Regions from separate parts of the Paenibacillus sp. P4_E11 genome, predicted to be linked through region 2. Evidence: riboswitches for the same ligand, from Rfam matches in the RefSeq annotation. Region 2 holds a riboswitch; each other region holds the start of a gene.
What was found. Region 2 has a riboswitch for ZMP and ZTP ahead of AC1DWB_RS02575 (serine hydroxymethyltransferase). Riboswitches for the same ligand answer to the same signal wherever they lie in the genome.
Positions count from the first base shown of each region.

Region 1: it holds a riboswitch for ZMP and ZTP, as region 2 does, so the genes downstream of both, AC1DWB_RS06670 (bifunctional 5,10-methylenetetrahydrofolate dehydrogenase/5,10-methenyltetrahydrofolate cyclohydrolase) here and AC1DWB_RS02575 (serine hydroxymethyltransferase) in region 2, are expected to answer to the same signal.
Region 3: it holds a riboswitch for ZMP and ZTP, as region 2 does, so the genes downstream of both, AC1DWB_RS09600 (DJ-1/PfpI family protein) here and AC1DWB_RS02575 (serine hydroxymethyltransferase) in region 2, are expected to answer to the same signal.
Region 4: it holds a riboswitch for ZMP and ZTP, as region 2 does, so the genes downstream of both, rpiB (ribose 5-phosphate isomerase B) here and AC1DWB_RS02575 (serine hydroxymethyltransferase) in region 2, are expected to answer to the same signal.

Region 1 is NZ_JBFUIX010000010.1:66,354-68,551, reverse strand. Features, by position in the region: gene AC1DWB_RS06675 (cyclodeaminase/cyclohydrolase family protein) at 1-221, opposite strand, end outside; gene AC1DWB_RS06670 (bifunctional 5,10-methylenetetrahydrofolate dehydrogenase/5,10-methenyltetrahydrofolate cyclohydrolase) at 218-1,087, opposite strand; ZMP/ZTP riboswitch at 1,204-1,285, opposite strand; gene AC1DWB_RS06665 (MFS transporter) at 1,426-2,198, shown strand, end outside.
Region 2 is NZ_JBFUIX010000003.1:167,647-169,844, forward strand. Features, by position in the region: gene AC1DWB_RS02570 (GDSL-type esterase/lipase family protein) at 1-642, opposite strand, end outside; ZMP/ZTP riboswitch at 808-886, shown strand; gene AC1DWB_RS02575 (serine hydroxymethyltransferase) at 959-2,198, shown strand, end outside.
Region 3 is NZ_JBFUIX010000017.1:73,814-76,011, reverse strand. Features, by position in the region: gene AC1DWB_RS09605 (cysteine hydrolase family protein) at 1-32, shown strand, start outside; gene AC1DWB_RS09600 (DJ-1/PfpI family protein) at 426-1,025, opposite strand; ZMP/ZTP riboswitch at 1,073-1,152, opposite strand; partial or broken gene AC1DWB_RS09595 (DUF5348 domain-containing protein) at 1,373-1,507, opposite strand; gene AC1DWB_RS09590 (helix-turn-helix transcriptional regulator) at 1,504-1,935, shown strand.
Region 4 is NZ_JBFUIX010000034.1:45,898-48,095, reverse strand. Features, by position in the region: gene AC1DWB_RS15110 (manganese efflux pump MntP) at 1-384, shown strand, start outside; gene AC1DWB_RS15105 (low molecular weight protein arginine phosphatase) at 399-986, shown strand; ZMP/ZTP riboswitch at 1,065-1,145, shown strand; gene rpiB (ribose 5-phosphate isomerase B) at 1,248-1,706, shown strand; gene AC1DWB_RS15095 (TIGR01440 family protein) at 1,730-2,198, shown strand, end outside.

The DNA of each region.
Region 1 (2,198 bases), on a different contig from region 2:
TGCAAGGAAGTGTGCTGCAGCCTCGCTAATGCGCTCTCTACTTGTTCCGCCAACGCGGCGAACTTCACGCCCTTGGTGAAATTCGCCGCCATTGAGGCCATTGCTGCCCCTAACGATCCGACAAGCGCGGCTACGCTGCCACCACCGGGAGTCGGGGTAGCCGCACCTGCTTCCTGAAGAAAATCCTGCATGCTTCGATCCAATGTACGTTGACGTATCATAGCGATGCCCCCTGTTCCATATTGGCAATCTGCAACTCGTATGCTTTCAGTACGTTATGGAATAACAGAGCTGTTGTGAGCGTACCGATTCCGCCCGGTGTGGGGGTAAATGCAGCAGCAGCTTCTCCAGCAGACGGCTCTACGTCACCTGCAATCGTACCATCCGGACGCTCGTTCATACCTGCGTCGATCAATACCAGATCGCCGTGAATCATTTCCCGGGTGATAAGTCCCGGGGAGCCTACCGCTGCGAAGACGATGTTGGCACGGGCAACGTGCTGTTGCAGGTCACGTGTACGCGAGTGGCATACGGTCACGGTCGCCTGCTCCCGCTGGAGCAGATGGAACAGCGGCATGCCAACGGTCTGTCCACGGCCGATGAGCGTTACGTTGCTCGCCTCCAGCTTGTAGCCGTAATGCTTCACTAGACGAATACAAGCTTGAGGCGTCGCAGGCACAAGACCCGGTGCACCTGTCAGCAGCGCGAGCTTGTTCGCAGGCGTAACCCCGTCCACGTCCTTCAGCGGTGTAATTGACTCGGTCACACGCCGAGTAGACAGATGCTTCGGCAACGGCAGCTCAAGCATAATTCCGTGTACGGATGCATCTTTATTTAATCGGTCGATGCAGTCGAGAAGTTCCCGCTCTTTGCCTTGTGCGCTGAATTCGTGTACCTGGAACCCAATCCCGATTCGATCCGCCACCTTGCGCTTGGCCTGCACGTAGTAAGCTGATGCCGGGTCACCTGCAACTACTATAACGGCGAGATTCAATTGGCATCCGTCCGCTAGAAGCTGTACCGTTTTTTGCTTGATCTGCTCGTAAACTTCGTCGGCTACAGGCTTTCCTTTCAACAACAAGTTCATCCTTAATCCTCTCCTTTGAATACCTCGATATAATCGAAAATAAACAAAAAAACATTCGGAGTTGATGACCTACGGAACTTGCAGCTAGTCGCTGCATCCGTCCAATCAACTCTAAACGTTTTCACCCAGGCGAACGGTATGTATGACAGTCCAGGCTCCCCCGTGGTGCTCCACGCTTCGCCAGTTACCTAGACCGGAATTGAAAATTTACAATGTGTTACATCCTCATCATAGCAAATCACTTAGCGGTTTGTCCAAAGTAATGTGCTGACTCCATACAACTTTCGTAATTGAAACAAGTTCTGCTATAATAAGGGTCATAATTGTGGAGGTATCGGATGGGTAACTGGAAAGCTAACTTAATTGTTTTGTGGTTCGGCCAGTTTCTGGTCATGGGAGGAATGACAATGGTCATTCCTTTTCTGCCCCTGTATATTCAAGAATTGGGGATTACAGATACGAATGATGTCTCCTTATGGGCGGGCATCATATTCGCTGGTAACTTCGTCACCTCGTTCTTCTTCCAGCCGCTGTGGGGCAAGCTCGCGGACCGGTATGGACGCAAGGTCATGCTGTTGCGTTCCGGCTTCGGCATGGCTATCGTGATGGCTCTGATGGGCCTCTCCGGTAATGTGTGGCATTTGCTATTCTTGCGCATTCTGAATGGAACGATCGCCGGTTTCATCCCGGCTGCTGTCGCGCTCATGTCTGCCACTGCTCCGAAGAACCGCATGGGCTTCGCGATGGGAACTCTTCAGTCTGGCAGCGTGGCCGGGACGATTCTGGGGCCATTAATCGGAGGCTTGCTGGCGGAATGGATCGGATTCCGATCCATCTTCTACATCACAGGTGGATTGCTGTTCTTCGCCTCACTGCTTGCCATGATTGTCGTCAAGGAAACGTTCAATGCTGAGGAAGCGGCGAAGAAACCGAGCCTATCGATCATCGCAGGGTTCAAGCAACTAGGGAAAATCCCGCAATTGATGGCGTTGTTCACTGTTACTCTGCTCATTCAATTCGCCCTGCTTAGCTCCATGCCGCTGATCCCGTTATTTGTACAGGAGCTTCATGGCAAGGGCGAATATCTCGCCTTCTTCTCTGGACTGGTGGG
Region 2 (2,198 bases):
GCTTGTCGTCGCGGAATCCTTCAGATCGATGAAAGGATTATACAGTCCGATCAGGAAGAGTGTGGCGTTCGGGTTCAGCTCCCGAAGCTGGGTTACGATCTTAAGCAACTCCTTGTTATAGTCGGCCTGTATCGTGGCGATCTTCTTCAAATCCAAGTTGAGCAGCGTCTCTCCACCCCGGAACAGATCGTTGGCGCCTATGCTGACGAGCAGTGTATCCGATGCCTTCGCTTTCTCTTGCACATCCTTTTGCTGAAGCAAAGTGATTAGTTGGCTGGACGTCTGTCCGTTCACACCCAGGTTGTCCAGCACGAGCTCCTGCTTGTTATTTGCGAGGAGCAGATCGACGAACTTACCGGCATACCCTTTTCCTTCGGAATCTCCGAACCCTCGTGTTAGCGAATCGCCTAGCGCCAGGATGTGAGATGTTCCCGGCTTGGCTACAGCAGGCGTTGCTTGTACACCCGCTTGAGCAGGCAGCGACTGAGGCGCAGTAGGCGAAGTCGACTGTGGATTAACCTGAAGCACAACGGGATCCCCGCCACCGAAATAATCCTTCAACGTCCATGCCAATCCCGCCATCCATACGAGACCTGAGATCGCCGAGAACACCATCAACCACTGCAATTTCTTCCCTCTCATCGTTATCCCCTTTATTCGGATCGCTATTGTAGTATGTCTCTTCACGATAGCACAGGAAGCTGAATATTACATTAAGACTTTGGAGGTGGGTGCACATGTATGATATTCCATTCAAATTAACTATTGCCAATTTTCTGAATATTGGATAATATATACTCAACGAACCAAACTGTGTGTAACTGGCGGAACATGGGCAACCATGGGGGAGCACACGGAATATGTGCCGTACGCCTGGGCGAGTGCACGATCGAGAGATCGGGGCGCTCTTTTTTGTGTTTCGTCAATTACTGTAGCAGGAGTGATCACATTGGAGAACATGACGGAATTTTTGAACAAGCAGGATGAGGAAGTGGGAAGTCTTATCCAAGCTGAGAGCCGCCGCCAACGCCGTACACTGAGTCTAATCCCCTCGGAGAATTACAGCTCTAGGGCTGTGCAATTGGCGCTAGCGACCTCTTTCACGAACAAGTACGCGGAGGGTTACCCTTATCTCTGGGCGGATGGGGAACGTGGGGAGCAAAAGAACGGTCGGTATTACCGAGGGCAGGACAATACGAACGAATTGGAGCGGTTGGCGATTCGACGCGCTCTCCAGCTGTTCACGCCGAATCCGGAAAAATACCACGCGAATGTTCAGCCTTTAAGCGGTTCGCCGGCTAATCTGGCTGTATTGAGCGCGTTTTTGAAACCGGGTGACACGTTCCTCGGATTGTCTCTGGACTATGGCGGGCACTTGACGCATGGTCATAACGTCAATATTACTGGAGCCGTATATAACGCTGTCCAGTATGGGTTGAATGCCAAGTATGAGCTGGATTACGAGGAAATTCGGAAGTTAGCTCACCAGCATTCGCCTAAGCTGATCATTTGCGGAGCGACGGCCTATCCACTTCATATCGACTTCAAGCAACTGGGGGAAATCGCTCGCGAAACCGGGGCGTTGCTCGTCGCAGACATCGCTCATATATGCGGATTGTGTGTGACTGGCTATCATGAGCATCCATTCCCATATGCCGACATCGTCACCACGACCACACACAAAATTTTGCGCGGCCCACGCGCTGGCCTTATCTTATGCCGCAAAGAGCTGGGCCCAGCGATTGATAAGGCCTTATTCCCCGGCTTGCAAGGCGGGCCGCATATGAACACGATCGCCGCGATGGCGATTGCTTTCAAGGAAGTTATGAGCGTGGAATATAAGGAATACGCCGGGCAGGTCGTACGTAATGCCAAGGCGCTATCCGAGGTGCTGCGAGACGCTGGGTTCACGCTTATGGGTGGCCGCACAGAGAACCATCTTATCTTGATGGATGTGGTGAACAGCACCCGCGGCTTGAACGTCAAGGACGGCCACTGGCTGGCCATTCGCCTGGAGAGAGCCGGAATCGTCGTGAACAAGAATGCCATTCCCGGCGACACCAAACCTTGGTATCCGTCCGGGGTGAGACTGGGTACACCCGCGGTCACGACACTCGGGATGCGTGAGCAGGAAATGGTCCTTGTTGGGGATTGGATCGTACGGGCGACTCGTGCTGCTGAGGATGAGCAGGAGTTGC
Region 3 (2,198 bases), on a different contig from region 2:
GGACAACACAGGAAGCTATTTCACACTTATAAAACCTTGACTGCTTTGCAGTATCCCCAACGTTTATCCCTAGTACAACCCTGAACAGTTCCACAAGTTGATTGCTTTTTAGAAAACGTGGGCATAATTCGTCGAACCTCCTCTAATCTGTTAGGAGGGGTTAATCGCATATGAACTGTGACGCATAGGAGAGCACTTTTTTCAAAGTGTCCCTTCTACGCGTCACAGTTCAGCTTAAAAAGTTGATCCCTTTTATACGATCGTTTCGTATTGTTATCGAATTTGTTTTTTAATATATCGCCTACACGAAACCAAAAAGAAATTTACCTTTCGGTTCGCTGTTTATTACACTAATTATCCATGAAAAAAGCCACATTCGATAAGTGGCTGCGAGGGATTTATATTCAACTATCGTGCCCGTTAGTTTAATCTCTTTTCCAGTCATACTCCATAATATTTGCGGCTTTTATAGCTCTATCTTCGCCCAGTATTTTTTCTACAACATACAGTGCAGCATCCATGCCAGCGGATACTCCAGCGGATAATACAATTTTCCCATTATCGACATAGCGAGCTTCTTCAAATATTTCAGTAGAAGTAGGTACAACATTCCTTAATTCATTGATAGCCAAACGATTTGTTGTAACCTTTAAACCATCTAATAATTTGGCTTTTGCTAAAATTAAGGCTCCAGTACAGACAGACAGGATGATTTCTACATCATTTGATGCTTCTCGAATCCAGCTCGTAATCGTTTCATTGTTCATTTCTTTTCTTGAACCCCAACCTCCAGGAATCACCAATATATCAGGTTTAGGACAGTTAGCGATAGTATAAGCTGGATTAATGCTTAGACCTCCCAATGTTTTTATCGAACTGTCATTTTCCGCCACAGTGTAAACTTTGAAATCTTGGCCTCTATTACTTCCTGCAATAAAAACTTCAAATGGTCCTGCAAAATCCMAAGGTTCAACCTGTTCAAAAATTAATATTGCTACATTTCTTGCTTGCCRTGCCTGTTCCATATCATCATCTCCCATAAAATAAATAAAAGCATTCGGTCTAAGACCAAATACTCTGCCCAGGCGTACGGCATATGAATTATGTGCTCCCTCGTGGTTCTCCACGTTTACGCCAGTCGCACATACCAAATATATACTTCATTATAGTCTGAAAATTTATACTTAAGCAAGCATTTGTTGCGTTATCCTGCCCGTTCGTTTAACGGTCTTTGCAGCTCACATTTGTTACTTCTATCCGATAATGTCCAAAAATTGATGATCTCTACTGTCCAAAGGTTGCCGGGAAACGTGGCCGATCCGAATATTAGAGTGGGAAAGCCGGTGAACCGGCTTTCCCACTCTAATATTGTTTAAACGAAGCAGATCTGATAGGTGTCCGTCTTCCTCAAGTTGAACCGTGCTTCTCTCATAATGACATACCACTCGCGATCAAGCTCGATTCGGCAAGGAATGCCACGATCCCCGATGCGCAGCTCAAAGCATTCTCCACAATGAACGACGAACGAGCCACCACTACATTAACAATTGGAATGACAAGTTAAAGCCTTATTCCGATCATCCGGAAATTAATAAAGTACTTGAGCATATCCACAATCATTATTGGAGCAACATTACTCTGAAATCACTGGCCAAACAGGTATCGATGAACGAAGAATATTTAAGCCGATTGTTCAAACGAAAAATCGGTCAAACACTCATTCATTATTTGCAACAGTTGCGGGTCAACCACGCCAAAGTGTACTTAGAACAACCCGATTTACCTATCGGCATAATCGGTGAGCAGGTGGGATTTGCCAATCAGAGCTATTTCTTTGAAGTATTCAAACGTTGGATGAATACAACTCCGAGCGAATATCGCGAGACCCGATGCGCAGCGCATTCGGCAGTTCCCCCTCCCCTCGGATCTAAGTAAAATAGAGCCTGAAGATGTAATAGCGGGATGGAAAAAGTCCATGAAACGGCATTCAGGTGTGCGTAGGGCTCATTTAAGGATGAAATCCTGCGAATACACGAGCTTACGTGTGGAAATCAATAGCCCTCTACTCCCGCTATATCTGATGAACTAATTTCTAAAATCTTGTCAAAAAACAATTCGTAGCAATCTGCAAACTGTTTTGGGCTTAATTGAACCGTGATTTTTATCGACATAATCCATCATGATTTGAGACCAGCGCC
Region 4 (2,198 bases), on a different contig from region 2:
GGGATGTTCATGGGGCAATATGCCAGTGCTCTGCTGGGGGATGTGGCCATGCTGGCAGGCGGCGGGCTGTTGATCATACTCGGCGGACACATGCTCTATACTTCATATGACAGCGTGAATCGGGAAATGATCGATTATCGCTCCATCTGGAGTGTGGTATTGGTTGCCTTGAGCGTAAGCATTGATTCCCTATCGGTGGGGGTCTCCCTTGGACTATTTGCAACCGACCTGTTATTGACTGTAAGCATGTTCGGCCTATTTGGCGGTGTCATGTCTATTCTAGGATTACTGCTCGGGCGCAATGCAACCAAATGGGTAGGTAAATACGGAGAGGCACTCGGCGGCATTATCTTGATTGCATTCGGGATCCGATTCTTAGTATAAAGGCGGGGAGCACTATGAAGATTCAGCACATCTTGTTCGTATGTACCGGGAACACCTGCCGAAGTCCGATGGCGGAAGGCATGCTTCGCCGGATGGTGGATCAGAATGGGCAGAGCTGGGACGTGCGGTCTGCAGGCGTTGCAACGTCAGGCGGGTCGCCCATATCCCAGCACGCGGCCGCCATTCTGAAGGGTAAAGGAGCAGGGGATAAACAAAGCTCGGCTGCTCTGTCGGAGGAAGGGGTCCAATGGGCGGACTTGATTCTCACCATGACCGCGTCCCATAAATATACGGTTATCCATCGTTTTCCTGAGGTAGCGGACAAAGTGTTCACGCTTAAGGAGTTCGCCGAGGATGACCCCCACGTGCTGCGACTTATCGCGGAGCGCGGGGAGCTGGAGTCGGAGCTCCAGATCAAGCAGGCACTTGCGGAGCGTATTGCGGAACGGGATTTGCAGAGGCTTGCTGCGTTGGAGCGGGAGCTCCCCGATCTGGATATTAGCGATCCCTTCGGTGGTCCATTCCATCAATATGAGGCTTGCTCGCAAGAGATCGAACGTGCGTTAGTGAAGCTTATGGCCAAGCTGGAAGCGGCGGATTGAGCCTTCTTGGCGTGGGATTGGTGTGGGTAAGGCCTCTTTACACGGTATAGGGATTGAGGTATGATGAGAGTAAGAGGATGGACTCGATGTAACTGGCGACGAACGGGGATTACCCCAATGGAGCATCGAGACATACGGCCGGTCGCCTGGGCAAAGAGCAACGAACGTTTTCGGACGGTCGGCGTGCTCTTTTTTTCATCTTAACCGGCGTTTCGGTTATAATAGTGGAGAGATATTGCCAAGCTTAGGAGGCCTATGAAGATGAAAATCGCGATTGGAGCGGACCACGCTGGGTTCCGATTAAAGGATGATGTAATTGCTTTGTTGAAAAGTGAGGGACATGAAGTAGAGGATTTCGGTTGCCACTGCGCGGATTCGATCGACTACCCGGATTATGCCTTGCCTGTTTGTGAACAGGTCGTTAACGGGACTGCGGATCGCGGCATTCTGATTTGCGGTACGGGAATCGGCATGACGATCGCCGCTAACAAAGTTCCAGGTATTCGTTGTGCGCTCGTTCACGATTTATTCTCAGCCAAAGCAACGCGGGAGCATAATGATTCCAACGTATTGGCTATGGGGGAGCGGGTTATCGGTCCTGGTGTAGCACTTGAAATTATAAAAACTTGGCTGGACACCCCCTTCTCGGAAGGGCCTCGTCACGTGAACCGGATCCAAAAGATTAAAGGGTTGGAAGACCGCTTCGCACTTCATCCTTAAATCATTGCTTGGGGGCTGATAACATGTCACAGCACGACGCAACGCATACGATCACGCAAGATGTCGAGCTCATGCTGCGTGAACTTGTTCAAGCGGGCGGCATCCGACAAGGCCATATAATAGTCATCGGTACGAGTACGAGCGAGGTAGTCGGCCAGCATATCGGGACGGCCGGAACCGAAGATGTGGCACGCGAAATATTCCAAGCGGTTGAGAACGTACGAAGGGATGTCGGCTTCCAGCCCGCATACCAGTGTTGCGAGCATCTGAATCGGGCGCTGGTCATTGAGCGCGAGCTGTTGGCTGCACAACCCGTTCTGGAGGAAGTGACTGTCGTACCTGTCCGCAAGGCGGGCGGCTCGATGGCAGCCTACGCCTATCGGCACTTCTCCAATCCTTGCGTGGTAGAATCGATTCAGGCGCATGCAGGTATTGATATTGGTGACACGCTGATCGGAATGCACCTCAAGCGTGTAGCGGTGCCGGTCCGTC